Regions from separate parts of the Bacillus mexicanus genome, predicted to be linked through region 1. Evidence: riboswitches for the same ligand, from Rfam matches in the RefSeq annotation. Region 1 holds a riboswitch; each other region holds the start of a gene.
What was found. Region 1 has a riboswitch for S-adenosylmethionine ahead of mtnK (S-methyl-5-thioribose kinase). Riboswitches for the same ligand answer to the same signal wherever they lie in the genome.
Positions count from the first base shown of each region.

Region 2: linked by a shared signal. The riboswitch ahead of metN (methionine ABC transporter ATP-binding protein MetN) and the one ahead of mtnK (S-methyl-5-thioribose kinase) in region 1 are both predicted to bind S-adenosylmethionine.
Region 3: linked by a shared signal. The riboswitch ahead of metI (cystathionine gamma-synthase/O-acetylhomoserine thiolyase) and the one ahead of mtnK (S-methyl-5-thioribose kinase) in region 1 are both predicted to bind S-adenosylmethionine.
Region 4: linked by a shared signal. The riboswitch ahead of AAGG74_RS13550 (5-methyltetrahydropteroyltriglutamate--homocysteine S-methyltransferase) and the one ahead of mtnK (S-methyl-5-thioribose kinase) in region 1 are both predicted to bind S-adenosylmethionine.

Region 1 covers NZ_JBCEYV010000001.1:1,315,755-1,321,688, forward strand. The annotation lists gene AAGG74_RS06965 (pyridoxal phosphate-dependent aminotransferase) at 1-1,015, opposite strand, end outside; gene AAGG74_RS06970 (carbon-nitrogen family hydrolase) at 1,110-1,889, shown strand; SAM riboswitch class I at 1,973-2,126, shown strand; gene mtnK (S-methyl-5-thioribose kinase) at 2,231-3,424, shown strand; gene mtnA (S-methyl-5-thioribose-1-phosphate isomerase) at 3,432-4,493, shown strand; gene AAGG74_RS06985 (hypothetical protein) at 4,527-4,652, opposite strand; gene AAGG74_RS06990 (methylated-DNA--[protein]-cysteine S-methyltransferase) at 4,742-5,239, opposite strand; gene kinE (sporulation two-component system sensor histidine kinase KinE) at 5,236-5,934, opposite strand, start outside.
Region 2 covers NZ_JBCEYV010000002.1:180,675-186,608, reverse strand. The annotation lists gene fadE (acyl-CoA dehydrogenase FadE) at 1-1,707, shown strand, start outside; gene AAGG74_RS10630 (arsenate reductase family protein) at 1,818-2,174, shown strand; gene gcvH (glycine cleavage system protein GcvH) at 2,241-2,624, shown strand; gene AAGG74_RS10620 (YusG family protein) at 2,680-2,916, shown strand; gene AAGG74_RS10615 (toprim domain-containing protein) at 2,988-3,350, shown strand; gene AAGG74_RS10610 (thioredoxin family protein) at 3,352-3,672, shown strand; gene AAGG74_RS10605 (SCP2 sterol-binding domain-containing protein) at 3,780-4,157, shown strand; SAM riboswitch class I at 4,239-4,345, shown strand; gene metN (methionine ABC transporter ATP-binding protein MetN) at 4,451-5,476, shown strand; gene metP (methionine ABC transporter permease MetP) at 5,469-5,934, shown strand, end outside.
Region 3 covers NZ_JBCEYV010000001.1:1,488,766-1,494,699, forward strand. The annotation lists tRNA gene AAGG74_RS08030 (tRNA-Val) at 1-40, opposite strand, end outside; gene AAGG74_RS08035 (DUF819 family protein) at 212-1,402, shown strand; gene AAGG74_RS08040 (GNAT family N-acetyltransferase) at 1,471-2,016, shown strand; gene metC (cystathionine beta-lyase) at 2,049-3,224, opposite strand; gene metI (cystathionine gamma-synthase/O-acetylhomoserine thiolyase) at 3,217-4,338, opposite strand; SAM riboswitch class I at 4,407-4,529, opposite strand; gene AAGG74_RS08055 (esterase family protein) at 4,697-5,419, shown strand; gene AAGG74_RS08060 (YjcG family protein) at 5,455-5,934, shown strand, end outside.
Region 4 covers NZ_JBCEYV010000002.1:763,333-769,266, forward strand. The annotation lists gene AAGG74_RS13525 (response regulator transcription factor) at 1-263, shown strand, start outside; gene pepT (peptidase T) at 313-1,545, shown strand; gene AAGG74_RS13535 (hypothetical protein) at 1,649-1,774, shown strand; gene AAGG74_RS13540 (hypothetical protein) at 2,105-2,332, shown strand; gene AAGG74_RS13545 (LURP-one-related/scramblase family protein) at 2,457-2,945, shown strand; SAM riboswitch class I at 3,012-3,119, shown strand; gene AAGG74_RS13550 (5-methyltetrahydropteroyltriglutamate--homocysteine S-methyltransferase) at 3,203-4,336, shown strand; SAM riboswitch class I at 4,404-4,510, shown strand; gene AAGG74_RS13555 (5-methyltetrahydropteroyltriglutamate--homocysteine S-methyltransferase) at 4,587-5,723, shown strand.

The sequences.
Region 1 (5,934 bases):
ACTGCTCAGACGTATAGCCTTTAGGTACAGGCAGCCATGCAAAAAATGAACCTGCCGGAGCTGTCACCTCCCAGCCGATGTCCCGGCATGCTGTGATCCAAGCGTCTCTCCTGCTCTCATAGCGGGCATTTTGCTCCGCCACACATGTTTGTTCAGCTAGCAGCGCCGCTGCAGCTGCCTCCTGGGTCGCTTTGAAAAGACTGACAAACATATGGTCTTGATAAAGATTGATCGCTTCAATGACCGAAGCGTTTCCGACGGCAAAGCCGACCCGCCATCCTGCCATATTATACGTTTTTGACAGCGTGTAAATTTCAATGCCGATATCCTTTGCCCCTTCAGTCTGCAAAAAGCTTAACGGCTTGTTCCCGTCAAACCCTACAGCGCCGTAAGCAAAATCGTGTACGACACAGATTTCATTTTCTTTCGCAAAATTCACGGTTTCTTCAAAAAATGCAGAAGTAGCAACAGCCCCGGTCGGATTGTTCGGATAATTTAAATACATTAATTTCGCCTGTTCCCTCACTTCAGCAGAGATGCTGCTGTAATCAGGGAGAAACGCCCTCTCTTTTACGAGCGGCATCATTTCCATTTTCGCTTTTGCAAGCATGACACCTGACCAGTAATCAGGATAGCCCGGATCAGGAACTAAAATCGTATCACCGGGGTTTAACAAACATTGCGGGAGCTCAACCAAACCAGCTTTTCCGCCGAATAATACAGCGATTTCAGTTTCCGGGTCAAGATCAATGCCATATTCTCTTTTATAAAATGCTGCGGCGGCTGATTTTAGACTATGTGAGCCGCGAAAAGTTGAGTATTTATGATTTTCAGGATCAGCAACAGCCCGTTTCATTTCTTCGACGATATGTTTCGGAGTCGGCTGATCCGGATTTCCCTGTCCGAGATTGATGACATCGTGTCCTTCTGCGAGCTTTCGATTCACTTTCTGCACTAGAGAAGCAAAGAATTGCTTAGGCAATTCCTTCAATACATGAGACTGTTCAAAATTCATCTATTCTCACCTTCTAAAAAAATCTTGAAATGATAGTCCATCATCATATATGGTTAAAATAAAAAAGTAAAGAAAAATTTGGGGTGGTAAAAAGATGAAATGGACGGTATCTTGTCTTCAATTTGATATTTCATACGGAAAACCTTCTGAAAATATAAAAAAGGCTGATTTTTTTATTGAAAAAGAAAGCAAACATGCTGATGTTGTTGTTCTTCCAGAATTATGGACGACCGGATATGATTTGGCCAACCTTGATGAGCTCGCTGATGAAGACGGCCGTTCTGCTCAGAGCTGGCTCAAGAAAACAGCAAAAAAATACGGCGTTCATATTGTCGCCGGCTCGGTGGCTGTCAGAGATCATTCTGATGTTTATAATACAATGTACATCGCGGATCAGGAAGGACAAATCATTAAAGAGTATAGAAAAGCCCATCTTTTTCAGCTGATGGATGAGCATGTCTATTTATCAGCCGGTACCGATGACGGATACTTTGAGCTTGATGGTGTCAAAAGCTCCGGACTGATCTGTTACGACATCCGTTTTCCAGAATGGATCAGAAAACATACGACAAAAGGCGCCAACGTGCTGTTTATTTCCGCGGAATGGCCTCTCCCCCGCCTTGACCATTGGAAAAGCCTGCTTATTGCCCGGGCCATTGAAAATCAATGCTTTGTCGCCGCCTGCAATTGCACCGGTTCAAATCCCGATAATGAATTTGCCGGACACAGCCTGATTATTGATCCATGGGGGCGCGTACTTGCTGAAGGCGGCCGGGAAGAAGGTGTTGTCCGAGCGGAAATCGACCTTCAGGAGAGCGTTGAGGTCCGTAAGAGTATACCTGTTTTTGATGATCTCAGAAAAGATTTATATTAAAAAATTGTTTGACAACTCACTAAAACACCTGTTACTATGTTCATCAACTGATAAATTAGAATTGTTTAACAAGTGAATATATTCTCTTATCGAGAGTTGGGCGAGGGATTGGCCTTTTGACCCCAACAGCAACCGACCGTAATTCCATTGTGAAATGGGGCGCATCTTTTTCGCGCCGAGACGCTCGTCTCTAAGGCACGGTGCTAATTCCATCAGATCTGATCTGAGAGATAAGAGAGGCGGACATACATGTTAAGCCTCCTTCTCTCTGAGAAGGAGGCTTTTTTACGGCCATTCAGCTGCAAACATATCAAGAAATGAGATAATTGGAGGTTATGACAATGGCAGTCACAAAGACACCTTTATACGAAACGCTAAATGAAAGCTCCGCTGTGGCGCTGGCGGTGAAGCTTGGCTTATTTCCAAGCAAAAGCACGCTGACATGCCGGGAGATCGGCGACGGCAATTTAAATTACGTTTTTCATATTTATGATCAAGAACATGACAGAGCATTGATTATTAAACAAGCGGTTCCTTATGCAAAAGTGGTCGGAGAAAGCTGGCCGCTGACAATCGATCGTGCAAGAATCGAAAGCAGCGCTCTCATCCGCCAAGGCGAGCACGTGCCGCATCTGGTTCCAAAAGTGTTTTATTCTGATACAGAAATGGCCGTTACTGTGATGGAGGATCTTTCTCATCTGGAAATCGCAAGAAAAGGACTCATTGAAGGTGAAAAGTATCCCCAGCTGTCACAGCACATCGGTGAATTTTTAGGAAAAACACTTTTCTACTCATCAGATTACGCGCTTGAACCTAAAGTGAAAAAACAGCTTGTTAAACAGTTTGCAAATCCTGAGCTGTGTGACATAACGGAAAGGCTTGTCTTTACAGACCCTTTCTTTGACCATGACACAAATGACTTTGAAGAAGAGCTTCGTCCTTATGTCGAAAAGCTTTGGAATAATGACAACGTCAAAATCGAAGCCACAAAACTGAAAAAGTCGTTTTTAACATCGGTAGAAACGCTGATTCATGGAGATTTGCATACAGGGAGTATATTTGCAGGCAAACATGAAACAAAAGTGATTGATCCTGAATTTGCATGTTACGGACCGATCGGCTTTGATATAGGCCAATTTATCGCCAACTTATTTTTGAACGCACTCGGCCGCGAAGGCGGTGACAGAAAGATGTTATATGAACATGTCAAGCAGGTTTGGGAAACATTTCAAAAAACATTCACTGAAGCCTGGGAAAAGGACAGTCTGGATGTTTACGCCAACATCGACGGTTACCTTTCTGATACGCTCAGTCATATTTTAGAAGAGGCGATCGGATTTGCGGGCTGTGAGCTGATACGCCGCGCGATCGGTCTTGCCCATGTAGCTGATCTGGATGCAATTGTACCGTTCGATAAACGAATCGGCAGAAAACGGCTCGCACTGGAAACCGGTACAGCCTTTATCGAAAAACGTTCGGAATTTAAAACGATAACGGATGTTATTGAATCATTTAAGTTACTTGTAAAGGAATGATCTAATCATGATCCACTCATTTGCTGTTCCACGTTCTGTTGAATGGAAAGAAACAGCCATTACCATTTTAAATCAGCAAAAGCTGCCTGATGTGACGGAATATCTGGAGCTGACGACGAAGGAAGATGTATTTGACGCGATTGTCACCCTCAAAGTAAGGGGCGCCCCGGCTATCGGTATTACAGCTGCCTTCGGACTTGCGCTTGCTGCAAAAGATATCGAAACAGATGATGTCACGGAATTCCGCCACAAGCTCGATGATATCAAAGCGTATTTAAACAGGTCGCGGCCTACCGCCATTAATTTATCATGGGCGCTTGAGAGACTGCGTCATTCGATCGAAAACGCCATTTCCGTAAATGAAGCAAAAACAAACCTTGTCCACGAAGCGATCCAGATTCAGGTCGAGGATGAGGAAACGTGCCGGATGATCGGCCAAAACGCCCTACACCTTTTCAAAAAAGGCGACCGGATTATGACGATCTGCAATGCCGGATCTATCGCAACAAGCCGCTATGGAACGGCGCTCGCTCCATTTTACTTGGCCAAACAGAAGGATTTGGGGCTGCACATCTATGCCTGCGAAACAAGACCTGTGCTTCAAGGTTCGCGCCTGACTGCGTGGGAGCTTATGCAGGGCGGTATTGATGTCACTCTGATCACAGACAGCATGGCTGCCCATACGATGAAGGAAAAACAAATTTCCGCTGTCATTGTCGGTGCCGACCGCATTGCGAAGAACGGTGATACAGCAAATAAAATCGGCACATACGGTCTCGCTATTTTAGCAAACGCATTGGATATTCCGTTTTTTGTTGCTGCACCCTTATCTACATTTGATACGAAGGTGAAATGCGGTGCAGATATTCCGATAGAGGAACGTGATCCCGAGGAAGTAAGGCGGATTTCCGGAGTCCGAATCGCTCCACCGGATGTGCCCGTCTTTAATCCCGCATTTGACATTACACCCCATGATCTCATTTCAGGCATCATCACAGAAAAAGGGATTATGACCGGCAGCTATGCAGAAGAAATTGAACAGCTGTTTAGAGGCGAAAAAATTCATTAAAAAACCGCTGAACTTTGCTCATGCCGGGCCGAGTCAGCGGTTTTTTTGTTTGTTTTTATGGATATTAATGATTTCATCTTTTTGAGCGCTTGATAAGATATGCAGTTTCTCAAACAGTTGGGCAAAAACAGCTATTTTCTCAGAGCGGCTCGGCTTCAATTGCTTTGTCCTCCTTTTTCATCAGACCAACTTTTTTAGCTTAATAAAATGATATGTCGGCCGCGAAAAAAGGGAACGTGCCATATGTTTTATTTTTCTTTATAGGAGATTCGCTCGATGTTCAGCAAAAAGGCTTTGAGATCTGTTTTACTTCCGGCATACCCTGTTAACGCGCTGTTTTTGCCGATCACTCTGTGACATGGGACAAAAATTGGCAGATCGTTTCGTTTATTGGCCTGTCCGACTGCGCGTACCGCTTTCGGACTGCCGATCGCTTCAGCGATATCAGCATAGCTACGGGATTCTCCATACGGTATCATCTTTAGCGCCGCCCAAACTTTTTGCTGAAAAGGAGTTCCTTTTTGGCTCAGCGGCAGCGAGAAGGTTTTTCTTTCGCCGGCGAAATATTCATGGAGCTGTTTTTTCGCTTCTGTCAAATAAGCCGTTTCATTGCGCTCTGTATTCTGAACGGTTTCATTCCACTCCATCCAATCATCCTGATTGAGAAATAGACGGGTAATCCGGCCATCCTCTTCAGCGATGATGAGTTCCCCGAGCGGTGTTTCAGCTGTCGTGTAGTAGTTCATTCATCAATCCTTCTTTCTTCAGCATTCTGTCTGACGGGAAGCGTAATATGGAAGACAGTGCCCTTCCCTTCTTCACTCTCTACTGTAATTTCGCCTTGATGTTCTTCAATAATTTTATAGCTTACCATAAGCCCCAGTCCAGTTCCCCGTTCTTTTGTTGTATAAAAAGGTTCACCAAGGCGTTTTAATTTATCTTCTGTCATTCCATTTCCCTCGTCTTTTAAGGAAATGAGAATATGATCTTGATCCAATGCCTTTATCCTCACAAAAATGTTCCCTCCATCAGGCATCACTTCGATCGCGTTTTTTAATATATTGATAAAAACTTGTTTCAACTGATTCGGTTCACAATAAATCGGCGGAATGTCATCCATTAACTCAAGTTGTATTTGTACATTGCTGAGATTGGCTTGCGCGTTTAAAAGGTCTATAGTGTCTCTCATAATTTGGGTAACGTGTTTTTCCTCATACATAATAGCCTGGGGTTTGGCTAAAATCAAAAATTCAGTGATGATGGATTCGATGCGTTTTAGTTCTGAGGTGATTACGTTAAAGTAAAGGGCGTAGTCTCCCTCCACACTTCCCTTCAGGAGCTGAATGAAGCCTTTAAGAGCTGTCATCGGATTTCTAATTTCATGAGCGATACCGGCAGCGAGTTCGCCGACAACATGAAGGGTATCTGACTTACGCAGACG
Region 2 (5,934 bases), on a different contig from region 1:
CCGGAGGATTTCACTGACGAGCATAAAATGATTGCGAAAACAACGGAGGATTACATCGAACAGGATGTTCTCCCTCATATAGATGACATCGAAAACCATCAATTTGAGCATTCCGTCAGGCTGTTGAAGAAAGCGGGCGAACTGGGACTGCTTGGCGCCGATGTGCCGGAGGAATACGGAGGGCTTGGCCTTGATAAAATCAGCTCCGCGCTTATCACTGAAAAATTTTCGCGCGCGGGAAGCTTTTCGCTTTCTTATGGCGCGCATGTCGGCATCGGTTCCTTGCCGATCGTCTTTTTCGGATCAGAGGAACAAAAGAAAACGTATTTGCCCGGGCTCGCTTCAGGCGAAAAAATCGCGGCTTATGCCCTGACTGAGCCGGGCTCTGGTTCGGATGCACTGGGAGCAAAAACAACAGCCGTCTTGAATGAAGCGGAAACGCATTACGTATTAACCGGAGAAAAACAGTGGATTACGAACTCTGCCTTTGCTGATGTATTTGTTGTTTACGCTAAGGTGGACGGTGATAAGTTTTCAGCGTTTATTGTAGAAAAAGATTTCCCTGGCGTATCAACAGGCCCGGAAGAAAAGAAAATGGGGATCAAAGGATCGTCAACAAGAACCCTTATTTTAGATCAGGCTGAAGTGCCAAAAGAAAACCTGCTCGGAGAAATCGGCAAAGGGCATATCATCGCCTTTAATATTTTAAATATCGGCCGTTATAAACTGGCGGTTGGCACAATCGGCGCATCTAAACGGGTGATTGAGCTATCTGCGGCATACGCAAATCAGCGCCGCCAATTTAAAACGCCGATTGCGGGCTTTTCGCTGACACAGGAAAAAATCGCGACAATGGCATCAAGGCTTTACGCGATGGAAAGCTCTGTGTACAGAACTGTGGGGCTGTTTGAAGACAATATGAGCCAGTTTACGGCCGAAGATCTCAAGGACGGCCGGCAAATTGCCAAGTCAATTGCCGAATATGCGATAGAATGCTCTCTGAATAAGGTTTTCGGGTCTGAGACACTTGATTATATCGTAGATGAAGGCGTGCAGATTCATGGCGGCTACGGTTTTATGCAGGAATACGAAGTAGAAAGAGCCTATCGCGATTCAAGGATCAATCGGATTTTTGAAGGCACAAACGAAATTAACCGGTTAATCGTGCCAAGCACTTTTTTGAAAAAGGCGCTCAAAGGCGAACTCCCTCTATTTGAAAAAGCGCAGTCGCTTCAAGAAGAACTGATGATGCTTATGCCTGAAGAGCCTGGCAGCGGCGTTTTAGAACAGGAGAAATATGTCGTTAAGCAAGCCAAAAAGATCGCGCTGTTCGCTGCCGGTCTCGCTGCCCAAACATACGGAAAAGCACTCGATCGTGAACAAGAAATCCTCGTCAACATCGCGGATATTGTCAGCAATGTATATGCAATGGAATCAGCCGTGCTTAGAACAGAAAAAGCCATCGCCGCACAAGGAGAAGAAAAAGCGGTGCAGAAGGTGCTGTATACAGAAATTTTTGTCCAGGAAGCTTTTCATGAAATTGAAGCGCACGCGAAAGAATCACTCATCGCAATGGAAGAAGGAGACTCCCTCCGCATGATGCTTTCCGCTTTGCGCAAGCTGACGCGCGTAACGCCTAAAAACGTCATTCAGAAAAAACGCGAAGCAGCGGCGGCCGTTTTCGAAGCTGAAAAATATATTGTCTGATTGTCCGAGAGCTCCGCATTAAGCGGAGCTTTTTTTAAGAAGCACAGGTTTAGGCTTTTAAAACAAACTGTGTTAAAATAACCTCGATTATTTTATTGAGGGGGAAGAAGATGTCGTTAACTTTTTACTGGTACCCTAAATGCGGAACGTGCCGCAAAGCAAAGAAATGGTTAGAAGAGCATGGAAAAGAATTCAACGAAATACATATTGCAGAGCAGCCTCCAAGCAAAGAGGAACTAAAGGCGCTTTATGAAAAAAGCGGACTGGATCTCAAGAAATTTTTCAACACAAGCGGCATGAAATACCGCGAGCTGAATCTCAAAGAAAAGCTGTATCATATGTCGGAGGACGAACAGCTAGAACTGCTGGCTTCAGACGGAATGCTGATCAAACGCCCGCTTACAACAGACGGCGAAAAAGTGACAGTCGGATTCAAAGAAGACCAATTTGAAGAAAACTGGGCTTAATGTCAATTTTTTTTGAAAAGTGTGGTATCTTCTTATTATAGTGCTGTAAAAAATGGAGGGATTCAATTGAGCATACCTAAAGATTTGCGTTACTCAGGAGAACACGAGTGGGTGAAAGTTGAAGGAGAAAAAGCCAGAATCGGAATTACGCATTTTGCCCAAGCCGAACTAGGCGATATCGTGTTTGTCGAACTTCCTGAAGTTGGCGCTGAAATCAAAGCGGACGAGCCATTCGGCAGTGTTGAATCCGTTAAAACGGTATCTGAGCTTTATGCACCGATTAATGGAACGGTTGTGGAAATAAACGAAGATCTTGATGACAGTCCGGAATTCGTTAACGAATCACCGTACGAGAAAGCATGGATGATCGTTGTTGAACCGTCTGACGCTTCTGAAATTGAAAAACTGATGACAGCAGAGCAATACGAAGAAATGACACAAGAAGACTAAAACAGGATAGCTGTGAAGGCAATTGGACACGCTAACGTTATGGGAGGTGTCCAATATGGCTTTCAGCAAACAAAAGCTCGATGTCACCAATGATGTGACAGGCCGCTTTCAAAATGGCCAGCTCTCGTTATATCATGATAATGAGAAGATCGGCCAAATGACAAGCATGGATGAATATGAGCTTAAATCAGGCTATTCCTTTGAAAATGAGAAATTTTATAAGACAGCCGATGTGGTCTCAGGAAATGATGAAAAATACGTGGATTGTGACTATGAAAACGGCTGGTGTTAATGTTGGCGGTGAATTTCACTGCCTTCTTTTACAATCTGAACGTTTCAAATTTAACGCAGCAGGTGATAAAGATGGATGAGCTGGAAAAGGTGATGATTGTCGAAGGAAAATCAGATAAAGAGAAAGTTGAAAGTGTCCTGAATGAACCAGTGCGCATTATCTGTACCAACGGAACAATCAGCCAGCTGAAGCTTGAGGAATTGGCTGACGAGCTATACGATAAAGACGTCTATATATTAGTTGATGCTGATGAATCAGGCGAGACATTAAGAAAACAGCTGAAAAGAGAATTTAATGACGCCTGCCATTTGCATATAGACAGAGCCTATAAGGAAGTAGAGGCTGCGCCGAAACACCATGTCGCTTCTGTACTGCTCCGCGCAAATTTAAATGTCCATACTATTTTTCTTGAAAGAAAGTCCCGAGGTGTATAGCATGAAAGAACTACAAGAACACGAGCTAGAGCACATCGCAGATGATGTGTATCTCCTATATTTATATACTCCGTTTTGCGGCACCTGCCAGCTTGCAAGCAAAATGCTGACAGTGGTGAAGGAAATGCTGCCTGATGTCGCCTTCTATCAAAACAATGTCAATTACTCTCCGACATTCGCAAAAGCGTATCAAATTGAAAGTGTCCCGTGTTTTCTCCTGTTTAAAGGCGGAAAAGTGGTCGAAAGAGGATATGCGTTTCATTCTGTTTCTTATTTATATGAGCTGATTAAACAAAAATCATCTTCCGCGTCCCATTTGTGACATATTTCTCAGCGTATTTCAATGAAATTGTCGTTCGTTTTATAAAGGGGTTCTTGCGTCAAAAAGAGAAATGTCTATGTATGACCAACAAATAGGAGGTTGTACATATGGAGAAAGCAGAAGTGTTAGAAGATGAGTATCAGCATCTGTTTTTAAAACCTCTTTTGAACGCATCAACATTACTCATTACCTTCCAGGGAGAAACAGAAGCCTTAACCGTCTCGATAAACGAACAGGGGGAAATGAAAAAAATTTCTCCGCCCCCAGCGTCCAACCTGACCTTTTACGGAAACCAAGCGGAAATTATTCATCTGTTGCACGGAGATATTTCCCTGCAGCATTTGATCCAGAGGGGAAGCCTGAAAGTGAAGGGCTCATTCAGGGCTCTCTTAAAACTAGAAGCTATTCTCTGGCTGACAAATGGATTTTTTCAGAGGATTTTAAAAAGTGAAAAAATAGAAAATTATTATAATAGTAAAAGTTGACATCATTTATTTTATTGACATTTCATCATTCGCCATGCTATTCTACATTAAGAATTTCCGGACGAAAAAGACTATATATTTCTCTTATCAAGAGAGGTGGAGGGAAGTGCCCTATGAAGCCCGGCAACCATCAACGCTGTTGAAATGGTGCCAATTCACACGAAGCGTTCAGCTTTGAAAGATGAGAGAAAGGCGTTTTATATAAGCCTTTCTGCTCACATGTGCAGAAAGGCTTTTCTTTTGCCGAATATCCCGGAAGATTTCTTAGAATAGTGTTAAGGCAGGTGATTGCTTTGATCAATCTTCAAGATGTTTCAAAAGTTTATAAGTCGAAACATGGAGATGTCAATGCTGTCCAAAATGTCTCTCTTTCCATACAAAAAGGTGAGATTTTTGGAATTATAGGATATAGCGGAGCTGGTAAAAGTTCCTTAATCCGTCTGCTGAACGGCCTTGAGAAACCAACCTCAGGAACCGTGGAAGTGGCGGGAACTAAAATTAATGAAGTAAACGGACGCGCTTTAAGAAATGCACGCCATGACATCAGCATGATTTTCCAGCATTTCAATTTGCTTTGGTCGCGGACCGTCAGAGATAATATCATGTTTCCTTTAGAAATTGCCGGGGTGAAAAAAAGCGAACGGATGAAGCGCGCTAACGAACTGATTAAACTGGTCGGTTTAGAAGGAAAAGAAAAATCTTACCCGTCTCAGCTGAGCGGCGGGCAGAAGCAGCGCGTCGGAATCGCAAGAGCGCTTGCAAACAATCCGAAGGTTCTCCTTTGCGATGAAGCGACATCAGCATTAGATCCGCAAACGACGGATTCAATTTTGGATTTATTGTCCGATATTAATGAAAGACTCGGTTTGACGATTGTGCTGATCACCCATGAAATGCATGTCATCCGCAAAATCTGTAACAGAGTCGCTGTCATGGAAAACGGTAAGGTTGTGGAAGAAGGCGAGGTTCTCGATGTCTTCAAAAATCCGAAGGAAGACATGACAAAACGATTTGTTCAGCAGGTGACAGAGCCGGAAGAAACGAAAGAAACGCTTTCGCACCTTCTTGATGAAACAGCATCAGGAAAAACGGTCCAGCTCACATTTGTCGGTGATTCGGCTGAGCAGCCTTTGATTACAGAAATGATTAGAAACTTTAATGTCAGCGTCAATATTCTGCAAGGGAAAATCTCGCAGACAAAGGATGGAGCTTACGGCTCGCTGTTCATCCATATTGACGGAGACGAGGAAGAAGTTCAAAACGTGATCCGGTTTATTAATGATAAACAGGTGAAAGCAGAGGTGATCGCGAATGTTTGAAAAATACTTCCCAAACGTTGATTTAACAGAATTGTGGAATGCGACATATGAAACACTTTATATGACGCTGATCTCTCTGCTGTTTGCCTTTGTCATCGGAGTGATCCTCGGCTTGCTGCTCTTTTTGACAAGCAAAGGGAGCCTTTGGCAGAATAAAGCGGTCAACTCTGTAATTGCGGCCATTGTCAACATATTCAGATCGATTCCGTTTCTCATTTTAATTATTTTACTGCTGGGCTTTACGAAGTTTTTAGTCGGCACCATCTTAGGGCCAAACGCCGCACTGCCGGCGCTGGTGATCGGCTCTGCACCGTTCTACGCGCGCTTGGCGGAAATCGCATTGCGCGAGGTTGATAAAGGTGTGATTGAAGCCGCTAAATCAATGGGTGCTAAAACGTCTACGATTATTTTCAAAGTGCTGCTTCCGGAGTCTATGCCGGCTCTCATTTCCGGCATTA
Region 3 (5,934 bases), 170 kb from region 1:
CCCTGTCAAGGTAGCGCTCTCCCAGCTGAGCTACGGAATCATGATATGTATGTGTTGCTGGGTATGTGGTTGTCTTTCTGACAAGGTCTATTATATAACTTCCTCCTCTATTCGTCAACTACTTTTCAGAAACTCTTTTTTGAAACTTGCTGTTTTGTTTGTCGGCTATTATAATATGTCTTAATTTTCTAACATTAGAGGGTGATGTGGCTTGCATTCTTTAATTTCTTCTGATGATGTATGGGGATTGTGGGGGTTTATTGCGGTGTGGGCGGCAGTGAGTATTGGACTGGAGCAGCGCTTTAAGTGGGCGTCTGCTGTGTCTGGGGCTGTCATTGCGCTTGCAGGTGCAATGGTGTTTACAAATATAGGGGTGCTTCCTGTTGAGTCGCCTGTATATGATACCGTATGGGCTTATGTGGTGCCGCTTGCAATTCCCCTTTTGCTGTTCAAGATCAATGTGCGGCAGATTTTTAAGGCAAGCAGGCGATTGCTGTTTATGTTTCTGATTAGCTCCGCTGGCACTGTCCTTGGGAGCATCCTCGCTTTTTTCATTTTCAAACAGCATATTCCTTATCTCGATAAAATTGGCGGGATGATCAGTGCTTCTTATATCGGCGGCGGGGTCAACTTTGCTGCGTTAGCGGCGAAATTTGAAACACCGGGGGAATATGTATCTGCTACTGTTGTGGCTGATCATTTTATGATGGCGCTCCTATTTTTTATTTTAATCAGCATTCCGGCACTAAAATGGTTTCAACAGCATTATGCTATGCCATTTGAAGAAAAAGCAAAAGCTGAGGGGGATAGCGGAAAGAGTGCAGAAAGCTATTGGAAACGAAAGGATATTTCTTTAAAGGATATCGCTTTTCATGCCGGTGCTGCTTTTGCGCTTGTGGCGGTTAGTGTGAAGGTTTCCGGTTATGTGAAAAGCATGTTTTCTCATCCTCTGGTGACTGGAACGTTTGGCGATCAGTATCTGATCCTTACATCCTTAACTATTCTGGTCGTCTTTCTCTTCCCGCATTTTTTCGAGAAGCTCAATGGATCACAGGAGCTTGGAACCTTTTTAATTTATTTATTTTTTGTGGTGATTGGCATTCCGGCAGATCTGCGCTTCATTGTCACCAATGCGCCTCTTATTCTGTTATTTGTCTTCCTTGTTGCCATCAGTAATTTAGTGATTTCCTTAGCTATCGGGAAATTGGTCCGCGTGCACCTTGAAGAAATTTTGCTCGCTGTCAATGCTGCTGTCGGGGGGCCAACGACCGCTGCTGCGATGGCAATCGCCAAGGGCTGGCATGATCTTGTGGGGCCGATCATGCTTGTCGGTACGCTCGGTTACTTCATTGGAAATTATGTTGGCACCTTTATGGGAAATTGGTTTTCTTCTTTCTTATAAAAAGGGTTTTTACACTTTCCTCAGAATATGTAAGAGTAATGCTGACAAGAGGACGGAGAGATCAATGTATGTTAAAAGGAAATACCATTTATATAAAGCATTTAGATGTAAAGGATGCAGAAGAAAACCTGCGGCTGCAAAGCGAAAACCGGGATTTTTTTGAACAGTTTTCCATGATTCGTGCAGACGATTACTATACGGTTGATGGGCAAAGAAAACAAATTACCGAGTATTGGCAAAGACAGGAGGATGATGAAGAATATCATTTTGGCATTTTTATAGCATCAAACGATTCCTTAATCGGGACAGTTTCGCTTTTCCAACTCATCCGCGGGGCGCTGCAAACTGCGTTCATCGGATATTTTTTAGACAAAGCCCATAATGGAAAGGGTTTTATGACAGAGGCAGTCAGATTGATTGTTGATTTTGCATTTCACGAATTGAAATTGCATCGGATTGAAGCCGGTGTGATGCCCCGCAACATCGGGTCTATGCGTGTATTGGAAAAAGCGGGATTTCATAAAGAAGGCATTGCCAGAAAAAATGTGAAAATTAACGGCGTCTGGGAGGATCATCAAATCCTCGCAATTTTGAATCCTAATGATAATATATAATAGAAGAAGCCGAGTTATCCCCGGCTTCTTTTTTAACGAACTGGCACGGGAGCAATTTGCTTCAGCGCTTGTTCGAAATCACGTTCTAAATCGTCTGCGTGTTCGACACCCACACTAAGACGGAGCAGACCGTCTGTAATACCGCGTTTTTCACGCTCTTCCTTAGGCATTGCCGCGTGAGACATTGTTGCCGGATAAGACAAAATGGATTCTACTGCACCAAGGCTGACAGCAAAGACAGGAAGTGATACGTTTTCTACTAATGCCTTAACAGCCTCTTTGCTTTCAAGCTCAAAGGATAGCACGGCGCCCGCTCCCACCGACTGGCTTTTATGCGTTTCAGCGCCCGGATGATCAGACAGCCCTGGATAATACACGCGTTTCACCGCCGAATGCTTCTGGAAAAACTCCGCAAGCCGCTGCGCTGTTTGGCTCGCTTTTTCTAAACGGACCTGTAATGTTTTTAAGCCGCGTAGCACGAGCCAGCAATCTTGCACGCCAAGGACGGCGCCAAACGCGTTTTGCAGCTTATACAGCTGCTTCCCAAGCTCTTCATCCTTGACAGCAGCCAGTCCTGACAGCACATCGCTGTGTCCGCTCAAGAATTTCGTTGCACTATGAAGCACAATATCCACGCCAAGATCAAGCGGACGCTGCAGTGCCGGTGTCATGAATGTGTTGTCCAGAAAGGTCAGACAGCCGTTTTCTTTTGCAAGCTGAACAACTGCTTTAATATCAGTGATCCCCAGTGTCGGATTTGACGGTGTCTCCATATAAATAACCTTTGTGTTCGGCTTGATCTTCCGCGCTACTTCATTCGTATCCGTCATGTCGACAAATGTATGCTCAATGCCAAACCGGGTCAGCACCTCTGTCACCATACGGAAGGTTCCGCCGTATACATCTTCCGTCACAAGAACATGATCGCCCTGTGACAAAAGTAAAAATGCTGTTGAGATTGCAGCCATGCCTGAACTAAAAGCAAATCCTCTCGTTCCGCCTTCCAGTGCGGCAATTGTTTCTTCGAGAGCTGTTCTTGTCGGCGTGCCTGAGCGGCTGTAATCGTATGAGCCAAACTCTTCAAATGAAGATTGATGAAAAGTCGATGCGTGCTGGATCGGTACACTGACTGCCCCTGTTGATCCGTCTGTTTTAAATGGATTGTGCACGAGCTGGGTTTCCAGCGTCCAATTATTATGATTACTCAAATGAAACAGCTCCCTCTTTAACCTGACATAGCGCTTGTTTTAGATCCTCTTTTAAATCGTCTGCATGTTCTATTCCGACCGAAAAACGCAGCAGGCGATTGCAGACCCCGTTTGCGATACGGATATCTTCAGGAATATCCATGTGTGTCTGTGTGGCAGGATATGTAATGAAGCTCTCCACCCCGCCGAGGCTTTCTGCAAAACAAATTGTTTTCAGCGCTTTTAAAAATGGATTGATCCACTCTTCGTTTTGCAATCGGAAGGACAACATGCCGCCTTTACCCGGATACAGCACATCCGCAATTTCTTCCCGATCTTCTAAAAACGCCGCAAGCTCCTGTGCGTTTGCCTGATGCTGGCGCATTCTGAGACTGAGCGTCTTCATTCCTCTCATCAAAAGCCACGAATCAAACGGAGGCAGGACGGCGCCGATTGCATTTTGATGCTGAAACATTTCCTCTCCAAGCTTCTCATCCTTTACAACGACAAGTCCCGCAAGCAAGTCGTTATGCCCGCCTAAATACTTGGTTGCGCTGTGAATCACAATGTCTGCCCCCAGTTCAAGCGGACGCTGCAAAACCGGTGTATAAAATGTATTATCTACGATCAGCAGAAGACCGTGCTCTTGAGTGATCCGAGCAATTTTTTCAATGTCCGCCTCTTGCATGAGCGGATTTGTCGGTGTTTCCACAAACACCGCTTTGGTATTCGGCGTTACCTTTGAGCGTAAACAGTCCTCATCGCTAAAATCATCATAATGAAAGGTCAATCCGTATTTTTTCCATTCATTTTCAAACAAACGGTACGTGCCGCCATATAAGTCCGATGAAACGATCAGTTCATCTCCGCTTTTAAACAGTGCCATAATCGTTTGGATGGCTGCCATTCCCGAACTGAAGGCAAGCCCTCTCGCTCCGTTTTCTAAACTGGCGATTGCGTCCTCGACAAGCTGGCGTGTCGGGTTTTTCGTCCGGACATAATCAAATCCAGTCGATTCCCCGATCCCCCTGTGGCGGTATGCTGTTGATAAATAAATAGGAGGACTCACTGTTCCCGTTACTTCGTCGCTTCGGTTCCCGATTTGGGCTAATTTCGTTTCAACGTGTTGTGACATATAGCTGACACCTTCCCTTTTCATAATAAAAAACCCCTTCTTGATAAGAAGAAGGGGTTTAACGCTTCTTCTTATCTTCCAAGCATAAAAAACGCTTGCTGGATTTAGCACCTTGGCGCTTTGCACTTATGCAAAACAGGCCGGTTGCTGAGGTTTCTAAGGGCCAGTCCCTCCACCTCTCACGATAAGAAATATCGATTGAAATTTTCTGATTGTTTTATATTAGCGCAATTTGCAGTTTATTTCAACACTTTTTTGTTCGAGTTCCGAACGGTTTAAAGAGAGAAATTTCTAATAATTCGTGGTACAATAATGAAAAATAGCAAGAAAGTCTAGTGATGTCCTGGAGGAATATATGATGGCACCGAAAAACGGCACAGTACAAGAAAAAAAGTTCTTTTCAAAAGAGCTGAATGAGGAAATGACATTGCTCGTTTATCTGCCGTCCAACTACTCCCCTCTCTATAAATACCATGTCATTATCGCACAGGACGGGCATGATTATTTCCGGCTGGGGAGAATCGGCAGACAGGTTGAAGAATTGCTTTCCAAACGGGAAATAGAACGGTGTATAGTTATCGGTGTGCCTTATAAGGATGTAAAAGAGCGCAGAAAAACCTACCATCCGGAAGGCTCAAAATTTTCGGCCTATAAACGGTTCATCGCCCATGAGCTCGTTCCGTTTGCTGACGAGGCGTATCCTACCTATCAGGTCGGCTACGGGCGAACTCTGATCGGGGACTCGCTTGGAGCGACCATATCGCTTATGACAGCGCTTGATTATCCAAATATGTTTGGAAATATTATCATGCAGTCTCCTTATGTTGACAAACATGTTTTGGAAGCTCTCAAACAGTCGGGCGATATCAAACACCTCTCTATTTATCACCAAATCGGAACAAAAGAAACCGACGTCCACACGACAGACGGAAGCATTCTGGATTTTACAAAACCGAATCAGGAGCTGAAACAGCTGCTGGAGGAGAAACTTTCCGATTATGAATTTGAACCATTTGAGGGCGATCACAAATGGACATATTGGCAGCCGCTCATCACGCCTGCGCTGAAAAAAATGCTTTGACACTTTATCATACTTTATTTCAGGAGGGACATACTATGAAATATGGAATCGTTTTATTCCCATCAAAAAAACTCCAAGACCTTGCGAACTCTTACAGAAAGCGCTATGACCCAAGCTATTCCCTGATTCCGCCTCATTTGACGCTGAGAGCATCGTTTGAATGTGCGGAGGAGAAAGCGGATCAGCTTGTATCCCATCTGAGAAACATCGCAAAGGAGTCCCATCCGCTCGTTCTCAAAATGACAAAATACAGCTCATTTGCGCCTGTTAATAATGTCATTTACATCAAAGCAGAGCCGACGGAAGAATTAAAAACCCTCAATGAAAAGTTATACACCGGTGTGCTGGCTGGTGAGCAGGAATATAATTTTGTTCCGCACATAACGGTCGGCCAAAACCTTTCCGACGATGAACATTCAGATGTGCTGGGACAATTAAAAATGCAGGAAGTATCTCATGAAGAAATCGCAGACCGTTTTCACTTGCTTTACCAGTTAGATAACGGATCGTGGACA
Region 4 (5,934 bases), on a different contig from region 1:
CCACAGCGGCTAAAATTATCAGCGAGACATTTCGCTCGAAGCAGCAAACTCAAGCCGAAGAACCGGCAGATCCGTTTACTAAAAGAGAGCTCGAAGTTCTTCAGCAAATGGCCTACGGGTTGAGAAATGAAGATATTGCGGAAGCGCTTTTCGTCAGTGAAAGCACCGTAAAAACCCATGTGCACCGCATTCTCCAAAAGTGCAATGCCCAAGATCGGACACAGGCAGTCGTTTTTGCTATTCGAAACGGTATTGTGCAATAGAAATCTCTCATCCCGCCATGATAAAATAAGACAAAGGAGATGATTGGAAATGAAAGAAGACATCATTGAACGGTTTACTACATACGTAAAAGTCGACACGCAGTCCGATGAATCCGTCGACACTTGCCCTTCCACATCCGGCCAGTTGACGTTAGGAAACATGCTCGTTGATGAATTAAAATCAATCGGCATGCAGGATGCAGCTATTGATGAATATGGCTATGTCATGGCGACTCTTCCCTCCAATACTGAAAAAGACGTGCCGACAATCGGCTTTCTAGCCCACGTCGATACCGCCATAGACTTTACTGGCAAAAACGTCAATCCGCAAATCATTGAAAGCTACGACGGAAAAGACATTGTTCTCAATGAAAAGCTGCAGGTCACCCTGTCGCCTGATCAATATCCGGAACTGTCCGGCTATAAAGGCCACACACTCATCACCACAGACGGCACCACCCTTCTCGGCGCAGACAATAAGGCCGGGATCGCAGAAATCATGACAGCTATGGATTACCTCATCAAACACCCTGAGATCAAACATGGCACGATCAGAGTCGCCTTTACGCCCGATGAAGAAATCGGCAGAGGCCCGCACAAATTTGATGTGAAACGATTTAATGCGTCCTTTGCCTACACAGTTGACGGCGGCCCTCTCGGCGAACTTGAATACGAAAGCTTCAATGCCGCTTCAGCAAAAATCACGATCAAAGGAAACAACGTACATCCCGGCACGGCAAAAGGGAAAATGATCAACTCTGCAAAAATCGCAATGAAGCTGAACAGCCTGCTTCCGGCAAACGAAGCGCCTGAATACACAGAAGGCTACGAAGGCTTCTACCACCTGCTGTCGATGCAAGGGGATGTAGAGGAAACAAAACTCTATTACCTTATAAGAGACTTTGACAAAGATCACTTTCAAAACAGAAAACAAACAATGAAGCGTGTCGTTGAGGAACTTCAAAACAAATATGGCCAAGACCGGATTCAGCTTGATATGAACGATCAATACTACAACATGAGAGAGAAAATCGAACCTGTCATTGAAATCGTCAATACCGCCAAGCAAGCAATGGAAAACCTCGGCATTGAACCAAAGATTTCTCCAATCCGCGGCGGCACGGACGGATCCCAGCTGTCCTACATGGGACTCCCCACACCAAATATCTTTACCGGCGGGGAAAACTTCCACGGCAAATTTGAATACATCTCAGCCGATAACATGGTCAAAGCCGTAAATGTCATCGTTGAGATTGCAAAACTGTTTGAAGAACAGGCGTAATGCGGAAGACCAGTCCAAAAAGGGCTGGTTTTTTGCGTAAAAACGAAACATTTCGAATACTTCCTCCGTAAAACAAGTATTGACGAATGAGGAGGAAAAACCGATGACCAAACATGCAATCGCCGCTAAGAGTCTATTGAAAAAATGGATGACAGCCAGACCGCTTAACACCCAAAAGAAATCGAGTCCCTTTCAAAAAATCAGAAAGATGTTCAAACGCTTCTTTTGATCAGTCACTTATATCTCCCCAAAAAACAACCCGCGTTCACTCCCATCGCCCAAATACTCCGTCATTTGGGTTTTTTGTGTTCAATTACGAAAAATAGGGTATAAACCAAACAAGCAAGCGCCCCCACCCAGAAAACAGGCAATAGGAATTAGTTTAATTTAGGTTAAAAGTTATATAAAGGAATTTAACCACCCGCCGATAGTAACTATATAACCAATCATCAACAAGAGAACTCACCATTTTATAAGACTATTTTCAGATTATCAGGTTAGACTGTTTTTGAGGGGCAGCTATTTATTTTTTGTAGATTAAGAATTTTTTGAATACTTATTGGCGTTTTATCTGTATAATAGAGAATACCAAAACAATTTTTGGGAGGTATGTAAAATGATTCTATTTATTATCATCGCATTATGTGGCTATCTTCTTTTTTCTTTCAGCAAGGACAATCGCCGCAAACCGCAAAAGACAAGCCCTCTGCCAGCAGCCGCACCTCATCAAAACAACCTAATCGACCTTGACGCCATCCGCCAAAAACGCCGGATGCATCTTTCCTAAACCTATATTTCAAGGAAAAGGCTGCTGACCAATTGCAGCCTTTTTCATTTTAAAAACATAACTTGAAACCTTTTTACCCCCTGTCCGTAATCTTTTACAAGGCGAATTCAAAGGAGACTGCGCAATGATCGATTTATTTATGAAACAAAAAATGTTCTCGTTTAAAGATGCATTCCACATTTATGACCGGGATGAACAAGAGAAATTCAAGGTAGAGGGCCGGTTTTTTTCGTTAGGCGACTCGCTGCAAATGACAGATTCATCCGGAAAATCGCTCGTTTCTATCGAACAAAAAGTAATGTCTTTTTTGCCGAGATATGAGATTTCAATTGGGAATGAATTGGTTTGTGAGGTGACGAAAAAAGTAACATTTTTCAAACCGAAATTTGAAATTTCCAAGCTCAGCTGGGAAATCGACGGTGACTTGTGGAAAAATGAATTCCAGATAACAGATGGAGAGAATGTCCGAATGTCAGTCAGCAAGAAGTGGCTCAGCTGGGGTGATTCCTATCATTTGCAGATTGCAAACGAAGAAGATGTGCTGATCTGCACGGCTATCGCTATCGTGCTTGATATGGTGTTATATGAAGATAAAGATGACCATATTTTCTAAAATATCATTGACAATTGATCTAAAAGTAATAATATTAAGATAATTGAAATTTGAATATGCAGATGTACCTTATCAAGAGAGGTGGAGGGACTGGCCCTATGATACCCGGCAACCGCTGTTTCACAACAGAATGGTGCTAAATCCTTTAGAACATTGCGTTCTTGCAGATGAGGCGGAGATTTGATCATTCAAGCTCTTCCTTACTCGAAGGAAGAGCTTTTTTATGTTCAACACATTTCAGAAAAGAGGCGAATGACATGGCTCAACAAACAAATGGTGCGGGACAAAAACCAGCAAAACAACACAGCGCTCCCTTCCGTGCCGATCATGTTGGCAGTTTACTGCGATCTGTTCCGGTGAAAGAAGCACGGCAGAAGAAAGCGGCCGGCAAGGTCACAGCAGAACAGCTTCGTGAAATCGAAAATCAAGAAATCATCCGGATTGTAGACAAGCAAAAAGAAATTGGCCTTGAAGTGGTAACTGATGGGGAATTCCGCCGTTCTTGGTGGCATTATGATTTCCTGGAGGGGCTTGACGGAGTGGAACCGTTTATTCCGGCGGAAGGAATTCAGTTCCACAATGCAAAAACAAAAGCACGCAGCATCAAAGTGACGGGAAAACTCGATTTTACGGATCACCCAGCGCTTGCTGATTATCGATTTTTACAAGAAATTGCTGGAGATGCGACACCAAAACTGACGATTCCGAGCCCGAATATGCTGTTTTTTGGTGAAAAGGCGGATAAAAAAGTTTATGACGACCAAGAGGAATACTTTCATGATCTGGCCCAAGCGTACAAAAAAGCAATCAAAGCCTTTTATGATGCCGGATGCCGTTACCTTCAGCTTGATGATACGTCATGGTCCCTTTTCTTTGAGGAAAAAGGCAGAGAAGTTGTCCGGGCACTCGGCGGCGATCCAGAAACATTGCCTGCCTTGTTCGCCAAAACGATTAACGAGGCAGTGGCAGACCGGCCTGATGATTTAACAATCACGATGCACATTTGCCGGGGCAACTTCCGTTCAACTTGGGCGGCATCAGGAGGCTATGATGCTGTTGCAGAAACGATTTTGGACGGCTTACACTTGGATGGACTGTTCTTGGAATACGATGATGACCGCTCTGGAAACTTTGATCCTCTCCGTTTTGTGAAGCGCAAGGATCTGCACATTGTGCTCGGTTTGATTACATCGAAATACGGCGAGCTTGAAAATCCTGAAGATGTGAAACGCCGAATTCATGAAGCCGCGCGCTTTGTCAGCCTGGATCAGCTGTGCCTCAGCCCGCAATGCGGTTTCGCCTCTACAGAAGAAGGCAATCTTTTGACAGAGGAGCAGCAATGGGCGAAGCTGCGTCATGTCATCAACATCGCCAATGATGTGTGGAGATAATCTATCATTGACAGAATCAGAAAATGTGTGAATAATAGATAATATCAGAAAATTTCATAAAAGGTTTTCCTTATCAAGAGAGGTGGAGGGACTGGCCCTGCGATACCCGGCAACCGCTGTTTAACAGAATGGTGCTAAATCCTTTAGAACAATGATTGTTCTTGAAGATAAGGTTGAGATTGTCAGACAAGCTCTTCCTTATCCCAAGGAAGAGCTTTTTATATTTGAATGGAAAGAAGGAATGGACAACATGCCACAACAAAAAACACCCGCAGAACAAAAATCACTTCAAAGAAAAAAACCGCCGTTTCGCGCGGATCAAGTCGGAAGCTTGCTGAGATCAGAGCCCGTTAAAAAAGCGCGGCTGCAAAAAGCGGCCGGCGATATAACGGCTGAGCAGCTTCGCCAAATCGAAAATGATGAAATCATCCGCATCGTGGAAAAACAGAAGGAAACCGGCCTGAACGTCGTGACAGACGGTGAATTCCGCAGAGCATGGTGGCACTTTGATTTTCTGGAAAATTTGGATGGCGTTGAGCCGTTTACTCCTGAGCAAGGGATTCAATTCCATAACGTACAAACAAAAGCACGCGGCATTAAAGTCACAGGCGATATCGACTTTTCAACTCACCCAATGCTCGAAGATTACTCATTTCTCCATAGTATTGCCGGTGATGCGACGCCTAAGATGACGATTCCGAGCCCGAATATGCTGTTTTTCCGCGGAAAACTGGAAAAGGGTGCATACAAAAACGACTATCACCTTTTCCAGCACGATGTGTCCCAAGCATATAAAAAAGCGATTCAAGCGTTTTATGACAGAGGCTGCCGTTACCTCCAGCTTGATGATACAGCATGGGCTGTTTTCTTATCAGAAAAAGGCTTAAAACAAATCGAAGCGTTCGGAACAACACCTGATGAGCTACGCCAGCTGTTTGCGAAATCGATTAATGACGCGATTGCAGACCGTCCGGATGACCTGACAGTCACCATGCATATTTGCCGCGGCAACTTCCAGTCCACTTGGACAGCGGAAGGCGGCTATGACGCAGCAGCTGAAACCATTTTTGACGGCTTGAATCTTGACGGGCTTTTCTTAGAGTATGATGATTCACGCTCCGGCGGATTTGAGCCGCTCCGTTACGTAAAACGGCCTGACCTTCAACTAGTCCTTGGCTTAGTGACATCTAAATTCGGTGAGCTTGAACACCCGGATGATGTGAAACGCCGGATCGAAGAAGCGTCTCGTTATGTAGGCTTAGACCAGCTTTGCCTCAGCCCGCAATGCGGATTCGCTTCAACTGAAGAAGGCAACAAGCTGACTGAAGAACAGCAGTGGGCGAAGCTCCGCCATGTGGTTGAAATCGCTAACGATGTTTGGAAATAAGCAAAGAAAAACACACTTGATTCCATTGCGGAGCAAGTGTGTTTTTTTTCAGCTGTTGCACCATCCTGAGTGGCACACGGCTCTTATCAAAATCAGACAGAGCAAAATCTGCAAACAAATTGACTGCATGAAATGGATGACACACGAACGTGTTATTCCTTTATTTTCTCATGCCGCAATATTAATTTTATTATTGTGAAAAAAGTTAAAA